DNA from 3 places in the Polymorphospora sp. NPDC051019 genome. Region 2 is predicted to be linked to each of the others. Evidence: riboswitches for the same ligand, from Rfam matches in the RefSeq annotation. Region 2 holds a riboswitch; each other region holds the start of a gene.
What was found. A riboswitch is a leader RNA that binds a small molecule or an ion and turns the genes downstream of it on or off. The one in region 2 is predicted to bind thiamine pyrophosphate.

Region 1 (3,264 bases), on a different contig from region 2:
CGTTCTGCGAGGCCATCGTGACGACGAAGAGCGGCAGGGCGACGCTGACCAGGGCGGACACGTTCCAGGTCGGCGCGGTGAACTCGAGGACCGGCAGCAGGGCCGCCCCGGTCAGGCCGCCGGGCGGGCCGGACACCGCGATCGCGGCGACGGCCACGACGAGCGCGGCGGGCACCGCCCACCGGCGGGCGAACCGGGTCAGCAGCGCCCAGGTGAGGATCACCGGCGCCGCCATCAGCGGTACGTCGATCAGCGCCCGGACCGGGGCGATGCAGAGGCTGAGGAGTACGCCGGCCAGCATGGCACTGGCGATCGGCTGCGGGATGGCGGCGATCCAGCGCCCGAGTGCCGGGAACAGGCCCGCCGCCACGATGAGCAGCGCCGAGACCAGGAACGCGCCCACGGCCGCCGGGAACCCGCCCTCGACCGCCCCGGTCGACACCAGCAGGGCGGCCCCCGGGGTGGACCACGCGACGCTGATCGGCAGCCGGTGGCGCAGGCTCAGCCAGATCGCCACCAGCCCCATCACCACACAGAGGGCGAAGAGACCGGAGGCGGCCTGTCGCTCGGTGGCGCCCACGGCGCGCAGCCCGGCGAGCACCACCGCGAAAGAGCTGGCGAAGCCGACGAGGGCGGTCACCACACCGGCCAGCACCGGTTGCGCCAGGCGTTCCATCGACGGTCCTCCCCATGACCAGGCCGTTCCGCAAACGGAACGCTCCGGTCATGCACCATAGCCGGATGGATTCGCGTCGTACAAGCCGCCGACCGGCGGTCGACGGAGGCGGCGAGGGCGCCGAGGTCGGCCGGCGGGTCCGCGAACTCCGGGAGGCGCGGGGCGTCTCCCTCTCCGCCCTGTCCCGACGCGCCGGCGTCGGCAAGGCGACCCTGTCCGGCCTGGAGAACGGCACCCGCAACCCGACCCTGGAGACGCTCTACGCGGTGACGGCCGAACTCGGGGTTCCGCTGGCCGCCGTACTCGCCGCCCCCGGCACGGATGCCGCGACGATCCGCGGTACGGCGGTCGAGGCGACCCTGCTCCAGGTCTTCGACGAGGGCGACGTCACCTTCGAGCTCTACCGGATGCGGGTGCCGCCCGGACCACCGCAGACCTCACCGGCACACCAGCGGGGTGTGACCGAACACGTCACCATCTTCAGTGGACTGCTCCGGGCCGGCCCCGTCGGCGCGCCCGCCCTCGCCGGCACCGGCCAGCACATCACCTGGATCTCCGACGTACCCCACGTCTACGGCGCGGTCGGCAACGACGAGGTCCACGCGAGCCTGCTGATCCGCTACCCCGGCCGGTCGCGACGCCCGTAGCCGGGCCACCCGGTCTCACGGCTCGTACCCGGCCCGCGGGCTGGATACGATGTCGGCAGTGACACGGGGTGCCCGCCCTTCGAGCGGGCTGAGATCACACCCGTCGAACCTGATCTAGTTCGTACTAGCGAAGGGATGTCCGGGTGAGCCCACGCCTGTCCGCCATTGCCCGGTGCGCCGCCGCTCCCTTCAGGAAGGCGTGCGGCCATGCACCCGACTGACCCGACCGACCACCGGCAGACACCACGCGTCCTCTCCATCGCGGGTACGGACCCGACCGGCGGCGCCGGAATCCAGGCGGACCTGAAGAGCATCGCCGCCAACGGCGGATACGGCATGGCGGTGGTCACCGCCCTGGTCGCCCAGAACACCATGGGAGTCCGCTCGGTGCACATCCCGCCGGTCGAGTTCCTCACCGAACAACTCGACTCGGTCAGCGACGACGTCGAGATCGACGCCGTGAAGATCGGAATGCTCGCCAACTCGACCATCATCGAAGCGGTCGCCGACTGGCTCCGCCGGCAGCGGCCGCCGGTCGTGGTCCTCGACCCCGTCATGGTCGCCACCAGCGGCGACCGGCTGCTCGACGAGCGCGCGGTCGACGCGATCCTGGACCTCGTCCGGCACGCCGACCTCGTCACGCCCAACATCCCCGAACTCGCCGTCCTCGCCGACGAGCCCACGGTCTCCCGGTGGAACGACGTACTCGAGCAGGCACACCGGGTGTCCGCCACGTACGGCGTCACCGTCCTGGCCAAGGGCGGGCATCTCGCCGACGGGTCGGCCTCCGACGCCCTGGTCGACGCCGGCGGGCGACTGTCCGGCGGCCGGGACCTCTTCGAGTTCCCCGGTGAGCGGATCGAGACGACCAACACCCACGGCACCGGCTGCTCGCTGTCGTCGGCGCTGGCGACCCTGCGCCCGCAGGCACCCGGCTGGGAGCATGCCGTCGACCGGGCGAAGCGCTGGCTGACCGAGAGCATCACCCACGGCGCGGCCCTGCGGGTCGGCCACGGCAACGGCCCGATCAGCCACTTCGCCGGCCTGTGGGCCGGCCAAGACGGAGCGTGGTCCTAGCCCGTACCGGCCACACCACGCTCACCGAGCAGCGCGAGCAACCTGTCGTGCGGGACGGCATACCTGACGTGGCCGTTGAACCCGACCGTGGTCGTCGCCATGAACAGCGAGTTCAGCAGCGCCTCCTCGGTCGCCTCGAGGACGGCGGTGAACAACGGATCCACATCGGACTCCGGCAGCACCGGCAGGCCCGGTTCGGCCGTGGCGAACGCCAGCGCGTAGTCTCCGCTGCCGCTGGTGAAGTCCGACCCGACCCGGCCCATCGCGAAGATGGCGCGCCGGGCGAGGCGGCCGAGCTGGCGCGCGTCCAGGCGGGCGTCGGTCGCGACCACGATGACGCAGGAGTTGCCCGGATGCTCCGCGGCCGCCCCAGGCGCCGCTCCTGGCGTCGCCGGTGCCACCGGTACGCCCATCCGCTCGCGCGACACCGGCACCCCGCACACCCGCAGTACGCCGGAGAAGTTCGACTGGACGAGGACACCGACGGTCGCCGCTCCGCGCGAGGTCGTGGTCACCCGTGACGACGTACCGATTCCGGCCTTGAACCCCAGGGCGCCGGTGCCGGTGCCGGCGCCGACACACCCCTCGCCCGGCAGCCCACCGGTGGCACCGTGCAGGGCGGCGAGCACGTGTTCCTCGGTCACCGGCCGCGCCCGGATGTCGGAGAGGAAGCCGTCGTTGGTTTCGGCGACCACCGGGTTCACCGACTGCGCGTCCTCCCGCCCGGGCAACCCCAGCAGGTACGTCACCAACGCGTCCGCGACCCGGAACGTCGACAGGGTCGCGGTCAGCAACACCGGTGTCTCGATCTCGCCCAGCTCGGCTACCTGGGTCGAGCCCACGATCTTGCCGTACCCGTTCCCG
Region 2 (3,264 bases):
GAGTTCGATCGGATCGTCCGGCACGGGTGTGCCTCCGCTCTCAGTTCGGCGTCGGATCGGTGGTGAAGCGGGCCGGCCCGAACGGGTCCAGCACCGGGTCGGGGACCCCGGTCGTGACGAGGTCCGCGACCAGGTCGGCGGTCAGCGGCGTCAGCACGATGCCGTGCCGGTAGTGCCCGGTGGCCACGACCACTCCCGGCCGGCCGGGCAGCGCACCGATGATCGGGGCGTTGTCCGGCGTACCGGGCCGCCAGCCGACCCGGGTCTCGGTGAGGTGGTATTCGGCGATCTCCGGCAGCAGGTCGGTCGCGGCCCGCAGCAGATCGAGTACGGCCCCCGCCGTGACGGTGTCATCGAGCCGTTCCTCGACGGTCGCCCCGACCACCACTTCGCCGTCGGCGCGCGGCACGAGGTAGACGTGCCGCCGGTCGGCGTAGCCCCGGATCACGTGCTGGAAGCCGGGCGCGGCACCGTCCGGCGCGCGCAGGCGCAGCACCTGGCCCTTGACCGGCCGGACCGGCACGCCGGCCAGTGCGGCCGCGCCGACGCCGTTGGCGACCACCACCGTGCCCGCGTCCACCGTGGACAGATCAGTGACCGTGGTCGGCTCGACGCGTACCCCGGCCCGCCGCGCCGCCGCCGCGAGGGCGACGACCAGGCGCCGGGGGTCGACCTGGTGGTCGTCGGGCGCATACCCGCCACCGCGCACCCGCGGCGAGAGCCCGGGCTCGCGGGCCCGCAACTCCGCCGGGCGCAGCACCGTGATCGGCAGCCCCAGCCCCCGCTGGTACGTCCACAGCCGCTCCGCCTCGGCCAGGTCGTCGGCGGTGAGGGCCACCACGAGGGTGCCCTCGTCGCGATAGCCGACCTCGGTGCCGGCGGCCCGCGCGAGTTCGGCGGCGAAGCCGGGCCAGCGGGCGGCGGAGGCGACCAGCAGCGAGGTCAGCTCCTCCTCGCCGAAGTACGCCTCGGCCACCGGGGCCAGCATCCCGGCCGCCACGTCCGACGCACCCGAACCGGGGGCCGGGTCGTGGACGACCACGCTCATCCCCCGGGCGGCGCAGCGCCATGCGATGGCGAGTCCGATCGGCCCGGCGCCGACGACGGCGACGTCCGGCCTCATCGGACGGCCGTGATCGCGGCGAGCAGTTCGGCGGTGGCCCGGGCCGGGTCGGCGGCCGACGAGACGGCGCCGACGACGGCCACGCCGTACGCGCCGGCCGCGACGAGTTCCGGGGCGCTGGCCGCGGTCACCCCGCCGATCGCGATGACCGGCACGTCGACCGCGCCGGCCACCGCGGCGATCCCGGCCGGCCCGATCGGGGCCGGCAGCCCGTCCTTGGTCGACGTCGGGTAGCAGGGCCCGACGCCGAGATAGGTCGCCCCGGCCGCCACCGCCGCCCGCCCCGCCTCCCCGGTACGCGCGGTGGCGCCGAGCACCGCGTCCGGGCCGAGCACCCGGCGGGCCGCGTCGACGGGCAGGTCGAGCGCGCCCACGTGGCCGCCGGCGGCGCCGACCGCGAGCGCGACATGCAGGCGGTCGTTGACCAGGCAGGTCGCTCCGGCCGCCGCGCACAGGTCGGTGACCCGGCCGGCCAGGTCGTACGCCTCCCGGTCGCTCGCCAGGTCCTCGACCCGGACCTGTACGACGAGTTCGGCGCCGGCGGCGGACAGGGCGGCCCGTACGACGGCGAGCGGATCCCGGCCCGGCCGGGTGTCGGTCACGAGATGCAGTCGTCCGAAAGACGGCACAGCAGCACTCCTCCCTGCGCCGGCATTACCCGGATCAGGTTCGACGGTCGGGGGCTGCAGCCCCCCTCTCAGCCCGGTGCACCGGGCTCCCGTGGGTCACTTCCGCGACCGAGAGTACGTCTGCCGTCCGGTCCCCGTAAAGGGGGGACCAGGTCAGAGCAGGGTGGCGAGCGCCTCCCGGTCTTCGGCGGACGGCTCCCAGGCACCGGCCCGCGCGTTGGCGCGTACCTGGTCGGGGGTGGTCGCCCCGGCGATCACGGAGGTGACCGCGGGGCGGGCGGCGAGCCCGCCGATGGCGACGTCGAGCAGGTTGCGGCCGCGCTCCGCGGCGAACTTCTCCAGTGACTCGATCAGGTCCCAGGGCGCGGCGGCCAGCCGCTTGGCCCACCGGTCCTCGGCCAGCCGGGTGCCCTGCGGCGCGCTCTCGCCCCGCCGGTACTTGCCGCTGAGCAGGCCACTGGCCAGCGGGAAGAACGGCAGGAGGCCCAGCCCGAACCGCTCGCAGGCCGGCACGACCTCGGTCTCGGCGTCCCGTTCGATGAGGCTGTAGTGGTTCTGGGCGCTGACGAACCGGGTCAGGTTCCGGGTCCGGGCGGTCCACTCGGCGTCGGCGATCTGCCAGCCGGCGAAGTTGGAGTTGCCGAGGTAACGGACCTTCCCGGCGCGGACGAGATCGTCGAGCGCCGACAGCGTCTCCTCGATCGGCGTCGCCGGATCGGGCTCGTGCATCTGGTAGAGGTCGATGTGGTCGGTGCCGAGCCGGCGCAGCGACGCCTCGACGGCCCGGACGATGTACCGGCGGGCTCCGCGGGCACCCCGGTCGGCGCCGTTGGCCCCCTCCATGTTCATGCCGAACTTGGTGGCCACCACCACCTCGTCCCGGCGCCCGCGCAGGGCCGCGCCAAGCTGCTCCTCGGAGGCGCCGTGCGGGTTGCCGTAGATGTCGGCGGTGTCGAAGAGGTTGATCCCGGCGTCGATCGCGGCGTCCACGACCGCCTTCGTGCCGGCGGCGTCGAGCTTGCGTCCGAAGTTGTTGCAGCCGATGCCGACCACGGACACCACGAGCCCGGAGTCACCCAACCGGCGGTAGCGCATCTCAGTCATGTCGCGAGCCTATGCGGGACGGTGTCAGGCGACGTCCCAGACCGGTTCGGGCACCTCGACCACCTCGCCGTCGCCGCGGAAGAGGACGAAGCGGTCGAACGACCGGCTGAACCACCGGTCGTGGGTCACCGCCACCACCGTGCCGTCGAAGGCCCGCAGCCCCTCTTCGAGTGCCTCGGCGCTGGCCAGGTCGAGGTTGTCGGTCGGCTCGTCGAGCAGCAGCAGGGTCGCCCCGGACAGCTCCAGCAGCAGCACGAGGAACCGGGCCTGCTGACCGCCGGACAGCGTGCCGAACCGCTGGTCGCCCTGCCCGGCCAGCTCGTAGCGGCCCAGCGCCGCCATCGCCGCGTGCCGGTCCATCCCGTCCCGGTGGTCGTCGCCGCGCCACAACACCTCGACCAGGGTCTT
Region 3 (3,264 bases), on a different contig from region 2:
CAACTGTCGGCGGGCAGCCCGACCGGAACGTTGCCGCTCATCCCGAGTTTGATCGGCCGCCCGTCGGCGGCGCAGCAGGACAGGATCATCCGGGCCAGGATCGGTTCGCCGCCCGGCCCCTCGGCGAGGAAGCCGGTGAGCTGCACGGTCCGGCCGGTCAGCGAGGCGCCGCCGTCGAAGATCGCCCGGGACGCGTAGTCGAGCACGCTGATCTTCGCCGGGTCACCCTCGGGCAGCGGCGGGTAGCTGTCGGCCCGCTGGCTGGATAGCGCGGTGCCGGCCTGGCCGGCGGCGAACGAGCCGAGCGCCGGCGGGGCGACCAGCAGCAGGCCGAGCACCGGTGCGATCAGCAGCCAGCCGACGCGCGGCTCGTGGTGCCCCTTGCCCCCGTGCTCGTGGCCGTGGTCGTCGTGCTCGTGGTCGTGCCCGGCGCCGGTGGTGCCCGGCCGGGGGCGCAGGTCGTGCAGCAGCGTCATCACCGCGACTGCGACCAGCAGGACACCGGAGGCGATCAGGAACGGCCGCAGCCCCTCCTTGACGTAGCGCAGGTACATGTCGGTGAAGCTGGCCTTGAGTACCGAGCCGCCGAGCAGCAGCAGCACCACGGCCTGGGCCCGCCGGTTCATCGCCGTCCTCCGCTCACAGCAGCACCACACCGACCCCGACGGCCACCAGTACGGCCACCACGAAGGTGGCCGGGGCGAACCGGAACGCGAACCGCCGGCCAAAGACGCCGGCCTGCATCGACACCAGCTTGAGGTCCACCATCGGGCCGACGACCAGGAAGACCAGCCGGGAGGTCAGCGAGAACTGCGACAGCGACGCGGCGACGAAGGCGTCGGCCTCCGAGCAGATCGACAGCAGCACGGCGAGCACGGCCAGCACCAGCACCGACAGCACCGGGTTGTCGGCGACCAGTTGCAGCCAGCGCTCCGGCACCAGCACGTTGATGCAGGCCGCCGCCATCGCGCCGAGCACCAGGAAGCCGCCGGCGTGCACCACGTCGTGGCGTACGGCCGCCCAGAACGCCCGGCCCTTGGACATGCCGTCGAGTTCGGGTCGGTGCGGCAGCCGGATCCAGTCGGCGCGGCCCAGCCGCAGCCACAACCAACCCATGATCATCGCGACGACGATGCTGGCCAGGCCGCGGGCGACCACCATCTCCGGGCTGCCGGGAAAGGCGACGGCGGTCGAGGCGAGCACGATCGGGTTGATCGCCGGCGCGGCGAGCAGGAACGCCAGGGCGGCGGCGGGGGTGACCCCGCGCCGGATCAGCGAGCCGGCGATCGGCACCGCGCCGCACTCGCAGCCGGGCAGGACCACGCCGGCGGCGCTGGCCACCGGTACGGCCAGGGCCGGGTGTCGCGGCAGCGCCCGGGCCCAGAACGAGCGGGGCACGAAGACCGCGATCACGGCCGAGAGCACGACGCCGAAGACCAGGAACGGCACCGCCTGCACCATGACCGAGACGAACACGGTCGTCCAGGTCTGCAGGCGCGGGCTGGAGATCGCGGTCGAGAGCGGCCCCCGGAAGACCACCAGCAGGAGCAGCAGCGCGGCGAGCACCTCGACCGAGCCGATCCGGTCGCCGAGGAGCGGGCGGCGCGGTGGTGGTCCGGGGTCGGGCGGGCCGCCGCCCGCCGGTCCGGTGCCGCTGGCGGGACCGGCCCCCGTGGTGTCGGGGGCGGCATTGGCCGTGGTCACTGAAGGCTGGTCCCTTCACTACGGACGGTCGCGGTGGGGGCAGACCACCCTACCGCGCGACCAGGTGTCGGGGGCCACATCCGACCTCGGCGCTGTCGCGAAATCACCGTCGGTGCTAGCGTCGGCGCCACAACTTCATATCCGACAGGGGAGCGCACAGCGCTGAGAGTGCGGGACACCACCGCAGACCCTCGAACCTGATCTGGGTAATGCCAGCGCAGGGAGTTCGGTCGATTCTCCAGCCGCGCCACGACCGTCCGGTCGTGGCGTGCGTCTTGCCTGGTTCGCTCGAAGAACTGGGAGGCACAGCCATGACACAACCCACCGCCAGCCGCTGGCGTACGGTCGACATCGTCGTCGCGTCGGTGATCGCCGTCGCGTTCGGCGTCATCTTCTGGGCCTGGAACCTCGTGTGGAGCGCCACCGACCCCGCCTTCGCCTTCTTCCCGGGGGCCCAGGGCATCATCTACGGCATCTGGCTGCTGCCCGGCGTGATCGGCGGGCTGGTGATCCGCAAGCCGGGGGCGGCGTTCTACTGCGAGTTCCTCGCCGCGTTCATCTCGGTGATCCTCGGCAGCCAGTGGGGTGCCCTGGCCATCGTGCAGGGCGCCTTCCAGGGCCTCGGTGCGGAGGCCGCGTTCCTCGCGTTGCGTTACCGCTCCTTCAAGCTGCCGGTGGCCGTGGTCTCCGGCGCGCTCGCCGGCCTGGCCGCCGCGGTCTTCGACCAGATCCGCTACTACGCCGGCTACGACCTCGTCTCGTTCCGGATCCCGATGTTCGTCTTCACCGTGATCAGCGCCGCCGTGATCGCCGGTGCCGGCGGCTGGGCGCTGACCCGGGCGCTGGCCCGGACCGGGGCCCTGGATCGCTTCCCGGCCGGCCGCGAGCGGACCGCCGTCTGAACCGGATGCACCGATCAAGGACCGGGTACGCGGCGGCGCCCGCGTACCCGGACTCGGCCTGGACCGGCGGCCCGGCACCCGGCGACCCGGCACCCGGCGGCCCGGTGGGGCGCCGGTGAGCACCGTCGAGCTGCGCGGCTTCGGGTGGCGGCACGCCGGCCGTAGGGCGTGGGCGGTCCGCGGCCTCGACCTGCGCGTCGAGCACGGCGAGCGGGTGCTGCTGCTCGGCCCGTCCGGGGCCGGCAAGAGCACCCTGCTCGCCGCGCTCGCCGGGCTGCTCGCCGAGGACTCCGGCGAGCAGGAGGGCACCGTCGAGATCGACGGGCTCGACCCGCGCAAGTCGCGGGAGCGGGTCGGCATCGTCTTCCAGGACCCGGAGAGCCAGCTCGTGATGGCGCGCTCCGGTGACGACGTGGCGTTCGGGCTGGAGAACCGGGGGGTGCCGGCCGGCGAGATCTGGCCCCGGGTCGACGAGGCGCTGCACCGGGTCGGTTTCCCCTACGACCGGGACCGGCCGACCGCCGCGCTGTCCGGCGGCGAGCAGCAGCGGCTCGCCCTGGCCGGCGTCCTCGCCCTGCGCCCCGACCTGCTGCTGCTCGACGAACCGACGGCCAACCTCGACCCGGCCGGCGCGGCGCTGGTACGCGACGCGCTCGAT

Region 1: it holds a riboswitch for thiamine pyrophosphate, as region 2 does, so the genes downstream of both, thiD (bifunctional hydroxymethylpyrimidine kinase/phosphomethylpyrimidine kinase) here and thiE (thiamine phosphate synthase) in region 2, are expected to answer to the same signal.
Region 3: it holds a riboswitch for thiamine pyrophosphate, as region 2 does, so the genes downstream of both, AB0M79_RS07390 (ECF transporter S component) here and thiE (thiamine phosphate synthase) in region 2, are expected to answer to the same signal.

What each region holds. Positions count from the first base shown of each region.
Region 1 covers NZ_JBFBCH010000009.1:280,547-283,810, forward strand. The annotation lists gene AB0M79_RS18810 (benzoate/H(+) symporter BenE family transporter) at 1-676, opposite strand, end outside; gene AB0M79_RS18815 (XRE family transcriptional regulator) at 742-1,323, shown strand; TPP riboswitch at 1,378-1,476, shown strand; gene thiD (bifunctional hydroxymethylpyrimidine kinase/phosphomethylpyrimidine kinase) at 1,531-2,400, shown strand; gene AB0M79_RS18825 (P1 family peptidase) at 2,397-3,264, opposite strand, start outside.
Region 2 covers NZ_JBFBCH010000004.1:399,591-402,854, reverse strand. The annotation lists gene thiS (sulfur carrier protein ThiS) at 1-9, opposite strand, end outside; gene thiO (glycine oxidase ThiO) at 41-1,123, opposite strand; gene thiE (thiamine phosphate synthase) at 1,120-1,752, opposite strand; TPP riboswitch at 1,747-1,854, opposite strand; gene AB0M79_RS11025 (aldo/keto reductase) at 1,906-2,847, opposite strand; gene AB0M79_RS11020 (ATP-binding cassette domain-containing protein) at 2,881-3,264, opposite strand, start outside.
Region 3 covers NZ_JBFBCH010000003.1:80,616-83,879, reverse strand. The annotation lists gene AB0M79_RS07400 (TIGR03943 family protein) at 1-626, opposite strand, end outside; gene AB0M79_RS07395 (permease) at 640-1,581, opposite strand; TPP riboswitch at 1,841-1,946, shown strand; gene AB0M79_RS07390 (ECF transporter S component) at 2,016-2,606, shown strand; gene AB0M79_RS07385 (ABC transporter ATP-binding protein) at 2,722-3,264, shown strand, end outside.